Regions from separate parts of the Arthrobacter sp. UYP6 genome, predicted to be linked through region 3. Evidence: riboswitches for the same ligand, from Rfam matches in the RefSeq annotation. Region 3 holds a riboswitch; each other region holds the start of a gene.
What was found. Region 3 has a riboswitch for S-adenosylmethionine ahead of ABIB35_RS01680 (hypothetical protein). Riboswitches for the same ligand answer to the same signal wherever they lie in the genome.

Region 1: linked by a shared signal. The riboswitch ahead of ABIB35_RS11110 (LLM class flavin-dependent oxidoreductase) and the one ahead of ABIB35_RS01680 (hypothetical protein) in region 3 are both predicted to bind S-adenosylmethionine.
Region 2: linked by a shared signal. The riboswitch ahead of ABIB35_RS03405 (flavin reductase family protein) and the one ahead of ABIB35_RS01680 (hypothetical protein) in region 3 are both predicted to bind S-adenosylmethionine.
Region 4: linked by a shared signal. The riboswitch ahead of ABIB35_RS11125 (methionine ABC transporter ATP-binding protein) and the one ahead of ABIB35_RS01680 (hypothetical protein) in region 3 are both predicted to bind S-adenosylmethionine.

The regions. Positions count from the first base shown of each region.
Region 1 covers NZ_JBEPPM010000011.1:102,831-106,826, forward strand. The annotation lists gene ABIB35_RS11095 (aliphatic sulfonate ABC transporter substrate-binding protein) at 1-453, opposite strand, end outside; gene ABIB35_RS11100 (ABC transporter ATP-binding protein) at 559-1,383, opposite strand; gene ABIB35_RS11105 (hypothetical protein) at 1,617-2,441, opposite strand; SAM riboswitch class IV at 2,584-2,698, shown strand; gene ABIB35_RS11110 (LLM class flavin-dependent oxidoreductase) at 2,736-3,996, shown strand, end outside.
Region 2 covers NZ_JBEPPM010000003.1:75,946-79,941, forward strand. The annotation lists gene ABIB35_RS03395 (M66 family metalloprotease) at 1-390, shown strand, start outside; gene ABIB35_RS03400 (SRPBCC family protein) at 517-987, opposite strand; gene ABIB35_RS03405 (flavin reductase family protein) at 1,000-1,506, opposite strand; SAM riboswitch class IV at 1,563-1,683, opposite strand; gene ABIB35_RS03410 (PhzF family phenazine biosynthesis protein) at 1,789-2,625, shown strand; gene ABIB35_RS03415 (nitronate monooxygenase) at 2,633-3,697, shown strand; gene ABIB35_RS03420 (Vms1/Ankzf1 family peptidyl-tRNA hydrolase) at 3,708-3,996, opposite strand, start outside.
Region 3 covers NZ_JBEPPM010000001.1:340,348-344,343, reverse strand. The annotation lists gene ABIB35_RS01700 (thiolase family protein) at 1-52, shown strand, start outside; gene ABIB35_RS01695 (enoyl-CoA hydratase/isomerase family protein) at 53-808, shown strand; gene ABIB35_RS01690 (3-hydroxyacyl-CoA dehydrogenase family protein) at 808-1,656, shown strand; gene ABIB35_RS01685 (tyrosine-protein phosphatase) at 1,890-2,633, shown strand; gene ABIB35_RS01680 (hypothetical protein) at 2,587-2,973, opposite strand; SAM riboswitch class IV at 2,989-3,128, opposite strand; gene ABIB35_RS01675 (LLM class flavin-dependent oxidoreductase) at 3,183-3,996, opposite strand, start outside.
Region 4 covers NZ_JBEPPM010000011.1:107,134-111,129, reverse strand. The annotation lists gene ABIB35_RS11140 (NtaA/DmoA family FMN-dependent monooxygenase) at 1-67, opposite strand, end outside; gene ABIB35_RS11135 (MetQ/NlpA family ABC transporter substrate-binding protein) at 82-993, opposite strand; gene ABIB35_RS11130 (methionine ABC transporter permease) at 1,062-1,727, opposite strand; gene ABIB35_RS11125 (methionine ABC transporter ATP-binding protein) at 1,720-2,553, opposite strand; SAM riboswitch class I at 2,658-2,756, opposite strand; gene ABIB35_RS11120 (CoA-binding protein) at 2,903-3,322, opposite strand; gene ABIB35_RS11115 (alpha/beta fold hydrolase) at 3,382-3,996, opposite strand, start outside.

The DNA.
Region 1 (3,996 bases), on a different contig from region 3:
GTCCGCCACCGAGGTGATATCCGAATCCGCGCCCACCACCAGGGCGGCCCATTCCGGCTGGGAGAAAACGTCGATGGCCTTGATGGGTGAGTCGTTGGCCCGGTGCAGCAGGGCCGCGGAACCGGCGGTGGAGCCAACGTCGATTGCTCCGGACCGCAGGTTCTCATTGGCTTTGTTGGAGCCCGCTGACTGCACCCATTCCACGGTGACGCCGTCTTCGGCCAGCGTGGCTTCCAGCCAGCCCTGGTCCTTGATGATCAGGCTCAGCGGGTTGTAGGTGGCGAAGTCAAGGGTGAGGGTGCCGCCGTCGGCCGCGTTGGCGTTGGCGGCGGCGTCGGAATCCTCGCCGGCCACGCAGCCGGTCAGCAGCAGCGAAGTGGCGGCAGCAGCTGCGGCCAGGGCCTGAAGCGTGGTGCGGCCGGCGGGGAGGGACGTGCGGGAACGGCTGTTCATGGGAGTTCTTTCTGCTGGAAAGGAAGGCGAAGGGGGGCCGTTTGCGCCCAGAATGACGCGGATCGGCTGGAGAAATGCCCCCGGAGGGGACGCAGTGCGGGTCTGCTAGTGGCGGTCGACGCCGAGGCGGGCCAGGAGTTCGCCGCGCATTCGGGCCAGCTCCGCCGACGCACGGTCGCGGGGACGGCGTCCGGGCACGGTGATGGTGTCCGTGATGGTGGCTCCCGCGGCCCCGGGCTGCTTCCCCAAAATGATGATGCGGTCTGCCAGCTGGAGGGCTTCGTCCACATCGTGGGTTACCAGCAGCACCGTGGTGGGGGTCGCCTTGTGCACGGAGAGCAGCAGGTCCTGCATCTTCAGCCGGGTCAGGGCATCCAGGGCGCCGAACGGCTCATCGAGCAGCAGCACCCCGGGCGTCCGGGCCAGGGCGCGGGCAAGGGAGGTGCGCTGGGCCATACCGCCGGAGACAGCCCGCGGACGGTGCTTGGCGAAAGCCGCCAGCTCCACCAGATCCAGCAGCTCAGCTACTTTGGCCTTGCCGTTTTTGGCGCTGATGCCCTTGGGCAGGCCCATGGCGATGTTGGCCTGCAACGTTTGCCAGGGCAGCAGCCGCGGTTCCTGGAAGGCGACGGCGCACCGCTCGTCGATGCCGCGGACCGGCGTTCCGTCAATCCGGATCTCGCCGGCGGTCGGCGCATCCAACCCGGCTGCGGCCCGCAGCAGCGTGGACTTTCCGCAGCCGCTGGAGCCCAGGATGGCAAGAACCTCGCCGTGGTGAACGTCAAAGGTGATGTCCCGCAGCACCTGGTGGGTTTCGCTGCCGGAACCGAAAGCACGGCCGAGTCCGGAAAAGCTGACGGGAAGGGCGGAGCCGGCGGAGCACCCAGGGGACGGGGCGGCGGCAGGGGACTGGGAAGCCAGAGCGGTCATGTTAATCTCCATCGGTCCTGGCAGTAGCACCCTACGGAAAACACCTTGGGCCCTCAGTGGGCCTCCTGCGGTGCTGTCCTTGTTATTGCCGTCTCTCAAGGAGGAAATACGGCAACCAGGGTTGCTGCGGCTTCACTGATCCAGGTCTCTCAGCCGCTCGGGATGGTCAAGAGCAACTAAACGCTCCATTGCGGAAACGGGCAAGTCCCGAGCGTAATATTTCGACGCCGCCCCTAGGCACGCAGGCTGTTCAGGGCGGGGTGGGCCGCCAACCCGTGCTCCCCGTACAAGGCCCACACCAAGTAGGCAATGGCCAACGGAGCTTCCGCCCCGCCGATCAGCAGCGGCTCGCTGGAATGAAATTCGAGCACCATGCTGTTGTTTTCCGGCTCCGGATAACAGGCCGAGACGTGTCCATAGGCAAAACTGAGCCATCTTCCGTTCACCTGGCAGATAATCCTGCGGTTCGTCAGGAACATTTGCGTGTGCTGGCCTTCGCGCCATTGCTGTTGGGACGCCGCATCAGCAGCTCGTCTTCGGGAGCGGTTGGCAAGGGCGGTAATTCCTACGCCCGCCAGGACGAATGCGGGGCGGCCCCAAAAGAAACCCGAAGTATGAACATACGTTCCGTTGAGACCGTAATAACGTGCATAGTCAGCGTTTATCAACAGATGAACGGACTCCCCCGGTTCCAGCACAATGCCCCAGACTTCGAGGGCGGCAGGGGGTTGGCCTCTTCCGAGGTGGTCCGCCAAGATGCGCGCCGCCGACCATGAAGTCTCGTAGGCCCGCTGGAGATCCGCCTGCGCCCGTTCAGCCTTGGTGAAATGGCCGCGGGACCGTCGGTGAGCGCGGAATACCCGGTACCCGTTTTCCACCGACTTGATGAAGAGATAGATGCTCATAATGATCGATGCGCCGATGATTCCGAGCAGGATCAGGCCCTTGGGGATATCGCCTAGCCCGGAGGCAACAACGGCATTCATGCCAAGGGGGCCCATTACATAAACGGTTGCTATTCCCGCCAATGGCAGGAACCAGCCACAGTGCTTCTTCATGCGGTCACCCTAGCCGTGTCCGAGGGAGACAAACACCGGAATTTTCCGGTTGTGGACAACCGGCCGGACGTCGCAGGTGGGGCTTCACACAGTGTCATCTACTTCCCCTTGCAGTTCCGTCGTGCAGATACTGGTGACGCAGGATCATGAGTCCCAACGCGAAGCTCTGGCTGGTTGGGCGGCAACCCTCTTTCCGTAGCGGGGTGCCCCAGATGAGGATCCGGCCGTTCCGCGTCCGCGAACGGCAAGTACGGCGCTCCTTCGCGGGTGCGTCCCGTTCCGAAGGATTTCCCCGTGACCAACCATTCCAACCAGTCCGAACAGCGCACCCAGCCCGTCCCGGCAAGCCCAAGCACCCGGCGGCAGATCCGGTTCAACGCCTTTGACATGAACTGCGTGGGCCACCAGTCGCCGGGACTGTGGCGCCATCCGCAGGACCAGTCCGCCAACTACACGGACATCCGGTACTGGGCCAACCTGGCCCAAACCTGCGAGCGCGGGCTGTTCGACGGCATCTTCATCGCCGACGTCCTGGGTACCTATGACGTGTACGGAAACTCCAACGAGGCCACCCTCCGTCAGGGTACGCAGGTTCCCGTCAATGATCCGCTGCTGCTGGTCTCCGCGATGGCCCTGGTCACTGAGCACCTCGGCTTCGGAATCACCGCCGGCACCGCCTACGAACACCCCTATCCCTTTGCCCGCCGGCTCTCCACGCTGGACCACATCACCAACGGCCGGGTGGGCTGGAACGTGGTCACCGGCTATCTGCCCTCCGCCGCCCGGAACATGGGCGCGGCAGACCAGCTCGAGCACGACGAGCGCTACAACCATGCGGATGAATACCTCGAGGTGATCTACAAACTGCTCGAAGGCTCCTGGGAGGACGACGCCGTGGTCCGCGACAAGGAACGCGGCATTTTCACCGACCCGTCCAAGGTGCATGACATCAACCATGAGGGCAAGTACTTCAAGGTTCCCGGCATCCATATCAGTGAGCCCTCCCCGCAGCGCACACCGGTGATCTACCAGGCCGGCGCCTCGCCCCGCGGCATCGCGTTTGCCGCCGGCAATGCCGAAGCCGTCTTTGTGGGCGCACCCACGGTGGAGAAACTCAAGGCTACGGTCACCAGGATCCGGGATGCCGCCGAGGCCGCCGGCCGGGACCGGCACTCCATCCGCATCTACACCCTGCTCACCGTCATCACCGCCGCCACCTCAGAGGAGGCTGCGGCAAAGCACGAGGAATATCAGCGGTACGCCAGCGACGAGGGAGCCCTGGCCCTGATGTCCGGCTGGATGGGCGTGGACCTGTCCACCTACAACCTGGACGAACCCCTGGGCAACGTGAAGTCCAACGCCATCCAGTCCGCGGCGGCGAACTTCCAGAAGGCCAAGGACGACGGCGAACCCTGGACGGTGCGCGACATCGCCGAATCCGCCGGTATCGGCGGTCTGGGCCCGCGGATGGTGGGTTCCGGTGCCCACATCGCGGAGGAGATGATCCGCTGGGTGGAGGAGACCGACGTCGACGGCTTTAACCTGGCCTACGCCA
Region 2 (3,996 bases), on a different contig from region 3:
CTGGGCGGCAACCTCGAGGTCACCGTCCCCACCACCAAGACGGTGTGTGCCGACACCGCGGACCAGCGCTGGTTCATGGACGTACGCGGTGCGATTCACAGCGAAAAACGCCCCGATCTGTGCCTGGTTCCCGGCACTCCGGTAAGGGCTGCAGCCTGCTCGCCGGCTGATGGTTCGCAGGTTTGGCTCCGCGAGGCCGACGGCCACATCAAGAGCGCGACGTCGAGCTACCTCGACTTCTACCGTGACCGGGGAATCGCGGGCATGTATCCGAAAAACTCGGGTGCCAATCAGGTCTGGACGGGGCTTCCGTCCTCGGCGAACCCGGGTATGGCGGCGCTGAACGCGGCCAGCCTCGCCACGCTGTTCAGCCTCGGTCTGGACGCCTAACGTCCCTACCCCGAAATGACAGAAGGTGCACGTCCCAGCGCTGGGACGTGCACCTTCTGCCATTTCGGGGGGCGGGGGTGAGGGGTGAGGGATGGGGGGATTGGCGGAGGAGATCTGAGCCGGGAGCTATTCGTCGGAATACGCGCCGGAGAGAGAGGCACCGACGAGGTGCCGGTTGCGCGTTTGGATGAGCCGCTGCAGATAGCGGGACAGCACGAGCTTCTCGGCGACCCGGCCGAGGACGCCGAGCGGGGCCGTGAATTCAATGCGGTCCACCATTGTGGTCCCGGCGGCATCGGAATGAAACTCATGGACATGGCGGAAAAACCGGAAGGGGCCCCGCACCTGCTCATCGGTGAAATGTTCCGGTGCCTGCATCTGCGTGATCCGGCTGGTCATCCGCAGCGGCAGGCCGAAGTGCCAGGCACGCCACGTAACCTCTTCGCCCAGGCAAATAAGCCCCGAGGTTACTCCGCGGACAGCTTTCTCACGGGAAGCGGCCATGGAGTCCTGATGAGCATCGATGCTCCTGGCAAGGTCGAACAACTGCCCCCGGGGCATGTCGGTCCGCGTGGTGCATTCGAAGGTGACGGTCATGAGCCGAGTATGTCAGGCAAACTCCGCGACGCTGAGGTGTCGGAACGCCGAACCGTGGAACACCAGCGGCTCGTGGGCATCGTCATGCGAGGCATGACCGTGGACGCGGAGCAGCACAACGCTGTGGTCCCCGGCGGGCACCTCGTTCTCCACTGAGCACTCGAGCCACAGGGCTGCCCGGTCCAGGAAAAGAGAACCCGATTCGTCGGTGTGCAGGTTCAGGCCCGCAAAACGGTCCCCGGACTTGGACGCAATCTGTTTGCAGATCCCTTCGTGTTCGGAGCCCAGGATCGACACTCCGATCCGGGCCGCCGGCCGCAGCACCGGCCAGGTGCGGGAGGTGTTTTGCACGGCGAACATCACCAGGGGAGGGTCCATGGAAACGCCCACGGTAAAGGATGAGGCAACAATTCCCTGCGGCTGCCCGTCCACCACAGCGCACAACGCCGCAATACCGGAGGGGAAACGCGAATAGGCGCGGCGCAGGGCCGCGGGCTGAAGATCGGTAACAAGAGCCATGCTGAGTTTCCTCTGCCTTAAGCGCCGGGCCGATGACAAAAACAGGGTCGGCACAAACGCGGTACTTGCCGCGGCCGGGAAATTTCTCCGGGCGGCCGAATCGTCACCTGGAGCACCCCGCTACGGCGAGAGGGTTGCCGTCCAGCCGGCCAGGGCCCGTGGCTGGAACTCTTGATTCTTCTTCCAAGGTAGGCGGCATGGGTCCAGGCCTGCAAACCCCTGCCTTACTTCGTAAAACTCAGCTTCATAAAACTCCCCATAGCTAAGGGATAGAGTTTGGGCATGAAGCAGCGGTGGTTTAAACAGGTGGACGTTTTTGGCAGCGAGCCGTATTTGGGGAATCCCCTCGCAGTGGTGCTGGAAGCCGAGGGACTTTCGGATTCCGATATGGCGTCCTTCGCGCGGTGGACAAATTTGTCCGAAACCACGTTCGTGCTGCCTCCCACCAGTGACGGCGCCGACTACCGGGTGCGGATCTTCACCCCCGGCGGAGAAATACCGTTCGCCGGGCACCCGACATTGGGTACCTGCCACGCGTGGCTGGAGGCCGGCAACAAGCGCCGCTATCCCGACGTCGTCGTGCAGGAATGCGGGATCGGCCTCGTCACGCTGCACGCCAACGCGGGCATTGCCGCCTTTGCCGCGCCGCCGCTGCTGCGCTCGGGCCCCTTGGAGGAGGAGGTCCTGGACCAGGCGCTGCGGGCGCTGAACCTGGACCGCACGCAGATCCTCGCCTCCAACTGGATCGACAACGGACCCGGCTGGCTCGGGCTCCTGCTGCCGGACGCCGCTGCGGTGCTGGCGCTGAAACCGGATCCCACCATCATGGGCAACCTGCGCGTGGGCGTCATGGGCGCCCAGCCGCAGAATGCCGAAACAGACTTTGAGGTCCGGGCCTTTGTTCCCGGCCTGGGCATCACCGAGGATCCGGTGACCGGCAGCCTCAATGCCGGCCTCGCCCAATGGCTGATCGGCGCCTCCCTGGCACCGGAGCGCTATGTGGTCACCCAGGGAACCGCGGTGCAGCGGTCCGGTCGGGTCCGCGTGTTCACCCGCGACGGCAAGATCTGGGTGGGCGGGTCCACCGTCACCTCCATCGACGGCACCGTCACGCTCTAGGCGCACCATGTTCAGCCTGCAGTCGCTTTCCGTGCCCGTGGTCGGCGCACCCATGGCAGGCGGGCCGTCCACGCCCGAACTCGCCGCGGCGGTCAGCAACACCGGCGGACTGGGATTCCTGGCCGCCGGCTACAAAAGCTCCGCCGCCGTGGCAGCGGAAATCGCCCGGACTCGAAGGCTCACCAAAGCGCCGTTTGGCGTGAACCTTTTTGTTCCGGACCACGCCAACACCTACCGCGCCACAACCGGCACCACCGCCGCCGAAAAGCTGGCTGCGGCACTGGCCTTCCGGAACCTTCTGGCAACGGGAACCGCAGCGGGAACCGCAGCGGAACCCGGACTGCCTGACCCCGACGACGACGACGGCTGGCCCGCCAAACTGGAACTGGTCCTGCAGGAACGGGTGCCGGTGGTGTCCTTCACCTTCGGACTGCCGGCCCCGGAGATGCTGGCGGAACTCGCCGGGCGGGACATCTGCGTCATCGTGACTGTCACCGACAGTGCCGAAGCCCTGGCCGCGGCCGACGCCGGCGCCCGGGTGCTGTGTGTCCAGGGCCCCGAGGCGGGAGGTCACCGCGGAACGCTGGACAGCGCCAAGGTTCCCGGCGAGGTTTCCCTGGACCGGCTCCTCCGCGGGATCGGGCAGGCCTGCGACCTGCCACTGATCGCTGCCGGAGGCATCACCGCACCGGCGGACGCCGCCGCAGCAGCGGCTGCCGGTGCCGCCGCCGTTCAGGTGGGGACCCTGCTGCTGCTCAGCAGAGAAGCGGGCACCAGCCCGGTGCACCGTGCTGCCCTGCTGGAAGCAGCGCAGGGCGGACGGTTCTCCGAAACGTCACTGACCCGGGCCTTCTCCGGCCGTCCGGCGCGCGGGCTGACCAACGCTTTCATGCGTGCCTATCCGGATGCGCCGGACGCCTATCCGTACGTCAACCAGATCACGGCTCCGCTGCGCGCCGCCGCAGCAGCGGCGGGGGACCCGGAGGGTGTTAGCCTGTGGGCCGGCACGTGCTACCGGTTGGCAGCGGAGCAGCCGGCAGCGGACATTGTTCGCAGGCTCTCCGGGCGGTGACGGCCCCCGCCTAAGGGACCGAGATCCGGATGAAGACCGACGCCGCATTCCTCGCGGCCTTGGCCAGCGCCGCGGATTTGGGATCCTGAACGTCCAGGAAACGCAGCCGGGCCAGGCCGCTCCAGGGGTGGAAAACCCGTTCTCGGGCCAGCAGCTCGAGCAGGGGCCGGTCGCCGCCAAAAACCAGGTACTCGGGCGGATGTTCGGCGAAAATCCGTGCCGCCTGCTCGGCCGTCCGGGACTGGACATACCGGCCGGCCTTGGAGGCGAGCAGCACGCCGTCACGGGCCACCCCCACG
Region 3 (3,996 bases):
CATGTGCGTGGGTGTTGGCCAGGGCACCGCTCTGCTGATCGAGGCCGTGTAAGTGGGCGCCGACTACAGCTCCTTCACCACGCTGCAGGTCACCGAGGGGGAGGGGCGGGTCACCGCCGTCCTGAACCGGCCTGAGGTCCGCAACGCCATTGACGCCGCCATGGTCGAGGAGCTGCACCTGCTCTGCGCGGAGCTGGAAGAGAACCCCCGGATCCTGATCCTTGCCGGAAGCAACGGGGTGTTTGCCTCCGGAGCGGATATCGCTCAGCTGCGCGAACGCCGCCGCGACGACGCCCTGCGCGGCATCAACTCCACCGTTTTCGCGCGGATCGCCAAGCTGCCGATGCCCGTGATCGCCGCGCTGGACGGCTACGCGCTGGGCGGGGGAGCGGAGCTGGCCTTCGCTGCTGACTTCCGCATCGGCACACCGCGCCTGAAAATAGGCAATCCGGAAACGTCGCTGGGCATCCTCGCAGCCGCCGGTGCCAGCTGGCGGCTGAAGGAATTGGTGGGTGAGCCGTTAGCCAAGGACATCCTGCTGGCCGGCAGGGTGCTGACTGCTGACGAGGCCCTGGCCGTGCATCTGGTCACCGAACTCGCCGACCCCGAGCAGCTGCTGGACGCCGCGCATGCCCTGGCCGACCGCATCGCCCGCCAGGATCCGCTGGCCGTCCGGCTCACCAAAACGGTGTTCGCCGCCCCGGCCGAGGCGCACCCCGCCATTGACACCCTTGCCCAGGGGATTCTTTTTGAATCGCAGGCCAAGTTTGACCGCATGTCAGCATTCCTTGAGAGGAAGAAAAAGTAATGGCAGTTCCCTCCACAGTAGGAGTGCTTGGCGGCGGACGGATGGGTGCGGGCATTGCGCATGCCTTCTGTGCTGCCGGCGCCGCCGTCGTCGTGGTGGAGCGCGACGACGCGGCTGCCGCCGCAGCGTACGAGCGCGTGGCCGCCAACCTGGCCAAGAGCGTTGAGCGGGGCACCGTCACCACGAGCTTCGAAGACCTCACCTCACGCCTGTCCGTGTCCACCGACTACGCTGCGTTTGCGGGCGCCGGCCTGGTGGTTGAAGCGGTTCCGGAGGACTTTGCCCTCAAGGCAGCGGCGCTGGTTGCCGTTGAGGAACAACTGGCGCCGGACGCTTGGCTGGCCTCGAACACCTCCTCGCTGTCCGTGTCCGAACTGGCGGAAAAACTGCAGCGGCCGCAGCGGTTCTGCGGGCTGCACTTCTTCAACCCGGTGCCCGCCTCCACCCTGATTGAAGTGGTCCTGGGGGCCCGAACCTCCGGAGAGCTGGCCGAAGCTGCCGCCGCCTGGGCGCACGATCTGGGTAAAACCCCCGTTGTCGTGAACGACGCCCCGGGCTTTGCCAGCTCCCGGCTGGGCGTGGCGATTGCCCTCGAAGCGATGCGGATGGTCGAAGAGGGCGTGGCCTCGGCCGCGGACATCGATGCGGCGATGGTGCTCGGTTACAAGCACCCCACTGGCCCGCTGAAGACCACGGACATTGTGGGCCTGGATGTGCGGCTGGGTATCGCCGAATACCTGGCGTCCACGCTGGGTCCCCGGTTCGAGCCGCCGCAGATCCTGCGGGACAAGGTGGCCCGCGGCGAACTCGGCCGCAAATCCGGCAAGGGCTTTTTCGACTGGTCCTGATTCCCGGTCCCGCCATCCCACCCCGCCCCTACCCGCCCGCCCCTCGCCGAGCCCGGCCCGCCCCGCCCGCCCCGCTCCGAGCCCGTCCCGAGCCCGGCCCGCCCCGCTCCGAGCCCGTCCCGAGCCCGGCCCGCCCCGCCCCGGCCCTCGCCGAGATGGCAGACAGTGCTGTTCTCAGCGCTCAGAGCAGCACCTACTGCCATCTCGGCGAAAGGAAGGGGAGGGAGAGACTCATGAGCGAACGTGACGTGGATTGGGAGGGCGCCGCCAACGCGCGTGACCTGGGTGGAATCCCGGTCATCGGCACGGGTGCGGGCGCGAGTGCCGTGGTGCCGGGCCGGATCTTCCGGATGGGCCGATCCGAATGGCTCACCGAACGCGGCTGGGCCCGGGCCCGCGCCGCGGGCATCCGCACCGTCGTCGACCTCCGCAATGATGTGGAGCAGGGTCGACGGGACACCGATCCGCGGGTGGGCCCCGACGCCGTGGACGGCATCACCTTCCTGACCCGGCCCACGCAGGAAGCGCACGATCCGGACTTTACCGCGCTCTGCGGCCCCTACATGGATTCACCCAAGTGGTACCGGGAGAACCTGCGCCGCTGGCCGGAAAAGATCGCCGCCGTCCTCCAGGCCATCGCAGACGCCGACGACGACGGCGCGGTGGTGATCCACTGCTCGGCCGGCCGGGACCGCACCGGGCTGATCGCCATGCTCCTGCTGCAGCTGGCCGGGGCTCCGCCGGAGGCCATCGCCGATGACTACGAGCAGGCGGTCCGCGGCATTAACGCCTTCCACGCCACCCAGGCTCATCCCCGGGAAAAGCCGCTGACGGCAGCGCAGGAAAACGCCCGCGTGGCCGACGGGCGGCGGGAACTGCTCCGCGCCCTGGACGGGCTGGACACGGAACAGTACCTTCGCTCGGCCGGTGTCAGCTCGGCTGCGATTGAGCGGCTTCGGCGTCGGATGCTGCGTTGACCGGGTTACACGGCCGGAGCTTTTCCGGCGCCGCCAAGTAGAAAAAAGAGCGCCGGGCCGGGCTGTCGAAACCGCCCGGAACCAGAAGCGAGGAATACCGGGCGCACCACTGGGCCGCACCGCCCGAACCCTCCAACGCCAGGGCCAGCGCCGGCATGTCATGGAACCACATCAGCTGCTGCCGCCCGTCCACCACCAGCTGAATGACGCCGAGTTCAACATCGACGTAGGCCTGGGCATCCACCCAGTCATCGAAGCCAACAAGGCGCTTGGCATGGATCAGATGAATGTTGTGGCCGGGGAAAAAGCTGGCGCATTTGGTGTCACTGGAGATGCTCACAGTGTGGTCCTTTACGGGTTGTCCTTGCCTGCGCCGGGCGGCGGCAGGCCGCTTCGTCATCCGAACCACCCGCCGAACAGTGGGGTTGGTGTGAGGCCAGTCGGAGCTTTTACGTACCCGGATTCCTCCAGGTGCGATGGCCGCCTCTCGTGAAGCTGAGACAACCATAGCGCATGGCGCTGAGAGGCGGGAAGCGCGCGCGGAGGGCGTCAGCGCCAGCCGGCAGCGGGCGCTACGTGCCGCACCAGGTTCTCCAGCAACCGGGCGTTATATTCCACTCCCAGCTGGTTGGGCACCGTGACCAGCAGGGTGTCCGCCGTCTGAACCGCGGCATCGGCGGCCAGCTGGGCGGCAATTACGTCCGGCTCCCCGATGTAGCTCTTTCCGAAGCGGGCCAGTCCGCCGTCCAGCCGGCCCACCTGGTCGCGTCCCTCCGCCTGGGCGCGCAGGCCGAAGTAGCGCCGGTCGTCGTCGGACACCAGCGGAATAATGCTGCGACTAACCGAGACCCGGCCGGTGCCTTCATGGCCGGCGTCGGCCCAGGCCTTGCGGAACACCTCGATCTGCTCGGCCTGGAGCTGGTCAAAGGGTATCCCGGTGTCCTCCGTCAGCAGGGTGGAACTCATCAGGTTCATGCCCTGCTCACCGGTCCACTTGGCCGTGGCCCGTGTGCCGGACCCCCACCAGATCCGGTTCCCGAGACCTGGAGACTGCGGCTCGATGGCGAGTGTTCCCGAACTGCCGGTCATCATGGGATCCGCAGTGGCCAGCCCGGCACCGGAAACAGCTGCACGGAACACCAGGGTGTGCTTGCGTGCCTCGTCAGCGTCCGTGCTGCCCTCGGTCGGAACATAGCCGAACGCTTCGTACCCGCGCAGGGCCGGCTCGGGTGAACCGCGGCTGAGGCCAAGCTGCAGCCTGCCGCCGCTAATCAGATCCGCTGCGGCGGCCTCTTCAGCCATGTAGAGCGGATTTTCATACCGCATGTCGATCACGGCCGTGCCCAGCTCAATCCGGCTGGTC
Region 4 (3,996 bases), on a different contig from region 3:
TCATCAGGAACGCGTTGAGCAGCAGCCGCGGACGGCCCTGCGGATAGCGGGAACTGGGGGTGGTCATGGTGTCCTTTCGGCTCAGGCCTGGCTGAGTGCTTCGAAGGCGGGCTGGGGGTCTTCGTCCCACGGAAGCTGGAAGAAACCGTCCTGGTATCCCGCGAAGAACTCCCGGACTTCAGGGCTTTGGATGGCGGCACGCAGTTCCCGGGCTCCCGCGCCGGCGGCAAAGTCCCGGGTGCCGGCAAAGACCGAGCGGTAGGGAATTTCGTCTTCCTCCTGCTCCTGGGCCACCACGGCTGCCTGTTCGTGAATGCCCGCGTCGATGGCGGTGGACTGGAACATGAAGCCGGCGTCCACATCCGCCAGCGTCTGGCTGAGCGAGAGCTGATCCACCTCCACGAACTTCAGGTTCCGCGGGTTCGCGGTGATGTCCTGCTGCGAGGCGGTAACCACCTTGGCGCCGTCGGACAGTTCCAGCAGGCCGTGGGCGCGGAGCATGAACAGGGCACGGCCGTTGTTGGCCGGGTCCACGGGGATGCTGATGGTCGCGCCGTCGGGCAGGTCGGCAAGTGAGGTGTGCCGCTGGGAGTACAGCACCGCCGGGGAATTGCGGATGTAGAACAGGGGCACCAGGTCCAGGTTCTTATCGCGGTTGAACTGCGCCAGATAGGCCATGTGCTGGAAGCAGTTGGCCTCCGCTTCCCCGTTGGCCACCGCTATGTTGGGCTGGTTGATGTCGTTGACGAAGGTCGGTTCCAGCTTCCAGCCCTTCTGGGCGAGGAGCTTGCCGGCAATGACCACCGGCTCCTCATAAACCTTGACCTGCGAGGAAATGAGGCGGATGGTGCGGTTCCCTGCCCCGGCGTCGGCGGCGGTCTGGAACCCGCAGCCGGCCAGGACCGGTGCGGCAGCCCCGGCGGCGGCGAGATAGGCGAGTAGGGTGCGGCGGCTGGGTGCGCCTGAACTGTTTTTGGGTGTGGTGGAGCGCAAAATGTCCTCTTTGAAGGTGAAGGCCCGGCAAGGCAACCGGCGCCGGTCGGGAACGGGTCAGCGGTGGGTCAGGTGCGTTTGTCCGCGCGCCGGGAAATCCAGGAGCCGCTCAGCTGCACGGCCTGGACCAGGAGGATCATCAGCACAATTGCCGTGACCATCAGACCCGTTTCATAGCGGTAATAGCCGTAGCGGATGGCGAAGTCCCCAATGCCGCCGCCGCCCACCAGCCCGGCCATGGCCGAGTAGGAAATGAAGCTGACGGTCATGATGGTCACCGAGCTGATCAGGGCCGGGCGGGCCTCGACGAGCAGCACATCGCGGACAATCTGCAGGCGGGTGGCGCCCATGGAGCGGGCTGCCTCCACCACGCCGCCGCCCAGCGCGGTGATGTTCTGCTCCACGAAGCGGGCAAAGTAGGGAACCGCGTTGATGGTCAGCGGCACAATCACCGCGGCCGTGCCGATGGTGGTTCCCACCAGCAGGCGGGTGAAGGGAATGATGGCGATCAGCAGGATCAGGAACGGAAAGGAGCGCACCAGGTTCACCAGGGTGTCCAGGATCCGGTGCAGCTTGGGTTTGGGCGACAGCCCGTGGGGGCCGACGGCGTACAGCAGCACTCCCAGCGGGGTACCCAGCAGCACGGCCAGCGGAATGGCAATCACCAGCATGGTGCCGGTTTCCCCCAGCGCGGCCAGCAGCTCCGGCCAGACCTCAAGGATGCGTTCAAACATAGAGGGCTCCTTCTCGGCTGTTGACCGCCGGGGTTGCGGCGGAAGCGTGGGTAGCCGCGGCTGCGGTCCGGTCCAGCCGGATTTCATCCGACACCAGGTAGCGGCCAATCAGGGTGGACGGGGTAAAGTCCGGGCGTTTGAGCTCGGCAAGGTCGAACTGTTCCACCACCCGCCCCTCCTCCATCACCGCGACGTTCTCAGCGATGGCCTTGATGACGTTCATTTCATGGGTGACCACCACAATGGTGATGCCGAAGCGGGCGTTGACGTCCGCCAGATATTGCAGCACCGACGCCGTGGTCCGGGGGTCGACGGCGGAGGTGGGCTCGTCGCAGAGCAGCACCTTGGGCCGGGTGGCCAGGGCCCGGGCAATGGCGACCCGCTGCTTCTGACCGCCGGAGAGCTTCGCGGGATACGTGCCCGCCTTCTCCGCCAGGTCAACGATTTCCAGCGCCTCCAACGCCCGGCGCCGGCGTTCGGCGGCATTCCCGAGCCCGGCGAACTTCAGGGACAGCGCCACGTTTTGTGCCGCGGTGAGATTGTTGAGCAGGTTGAAATGCTGGAAGATCATGCCGATTCCATGCCGCCGCTCGCGCAGTTCCGATGTGCCGAGCTCCACCAGATCCACGCCGTCCACCAGGACACGGCCGGACGTGGGCCGCTCCAGCAGGTTGATGTTGCGCAGCAGGGTGGATTTGCCGGCACCGGAGAACCCGATGATCCCCTGAATGCTTCCACGCCTGATGTCGAGCGAAACGTTGTCCACTGCCGTCAGCTGCTGCCCGCCGGTGTCAAACACGGTTGATACATTCTCAATCCGGATCATGTGTTCCTCCTGGGTCAAGGCCCGAGAAGAGGTGCGCACCGCCGGCCGGTCCGCAGAAGCGCACGCCGGGGCATGCTCCAAGGGACCGGATGAAAGCGGATGCTTCTCCATCGGTCCTGGCGGTAGCACCCTTGCTCCGCAGGATCGCGGAAGGGTTGCTGCGGCGTCACGGAGCCAGGTCTCTCAGCCGCTCTGGATGGTTACGGTTTCCATGCTGGCTGCGGCGCCCCGAATGCGCAACGGGCGTGACCTCATACGGCTCATGATTGCGGAATGTGACCTGCATGGCGTCACATAGGCGTTTGTGACGTCATCCGGGGGCAGCAGGAAGCCGTGGCGGCGCTGCTTATTAAAGCCCGAAGCGGGGTGCCTCAATTACGGGGCAGGTGTCCATGACCACGTCCAGGCCGGCGTTGGCCGCGCGCTGCGCTGCCGCCTCGTCAATGACGCCCAGCTGCAGCCAGACTGCCTTGGCACCCACGGCAATGGCCTGGTCAACAATGTCGCCCACCCGGGAGGAATTCACAAAGCAGTCAACAACATCGATGGAGCCGGGAATCTCATCGAGTCTCCGGTAGCCCTTGTTGCCGTGCACGTCGTCGCCCTTGAGGCTGACCGGGATGATCTCCATGCCCAGGTGGTCCTGGATATAGCGGGAGACGCCGACGGCGGTGCGCAGCGGATTGTTGGACAGGCCCACCACCGCCCAGCGGGAGCCGCGGTTCTTCAGGAGCGCTTCGATGACTGCGGGGTCATTGATGTGTGGCATCTGCCGTCCTTCGGTGGAGTCCTTCGAATCGGGCTCCAGCTTACGCCCGCACGGGCGGCTCAGCTCAGGAAAGATTCAATGGCGTCCACCAGGGCCGCGTCGGGGCCACTGGCCGCGCTGCCCTCCACCAGCTGGAATTCTCCCTCATCCAGGGCTTCGGCGGCCCGGCGGGCAAGGTCTAGGGTTTCGTCGCCGCTGGCGCTTCCGGCCAGGACCAGCACGGGGACCCGGACGCCGCCGAGTCCTTCCAGTTCCGTCTGCAGCACCAGCATCTCGTCTTCGCCCTCATCCAGGGCCAGTGCCGGTTCCAGTGCAACGACGCGCGTGATGACGGCAGATTCCTCGGCGGCCCGCAGCGCCAGGAAGGCCCCCGACGCGAAGCCGTACAGGTCAGCGGTGCCGCCGGCCACCTGCACCACGGCCAGCAGATCATCGACGTCGGATTCGGCGGTGTATTCCTCGCCGAGCCCGCTTTCCCCCAGCCCGCGGCGGTCATAGGTATAGACGGTGTGGTTTCCCGCCAGGACATCAGCCAGCGCCCGGGTGGCTGAGCTCTTCCGGTCCGAGGTCAGGGGATCCACGATGACCAGCGGCGGCCCGTCACCCTGCCGGGACCAGGCGATTTGGGTGCCGTCGGCGGAAAGGGCCATTCCGGAGGCACTGGGTGAAGATTC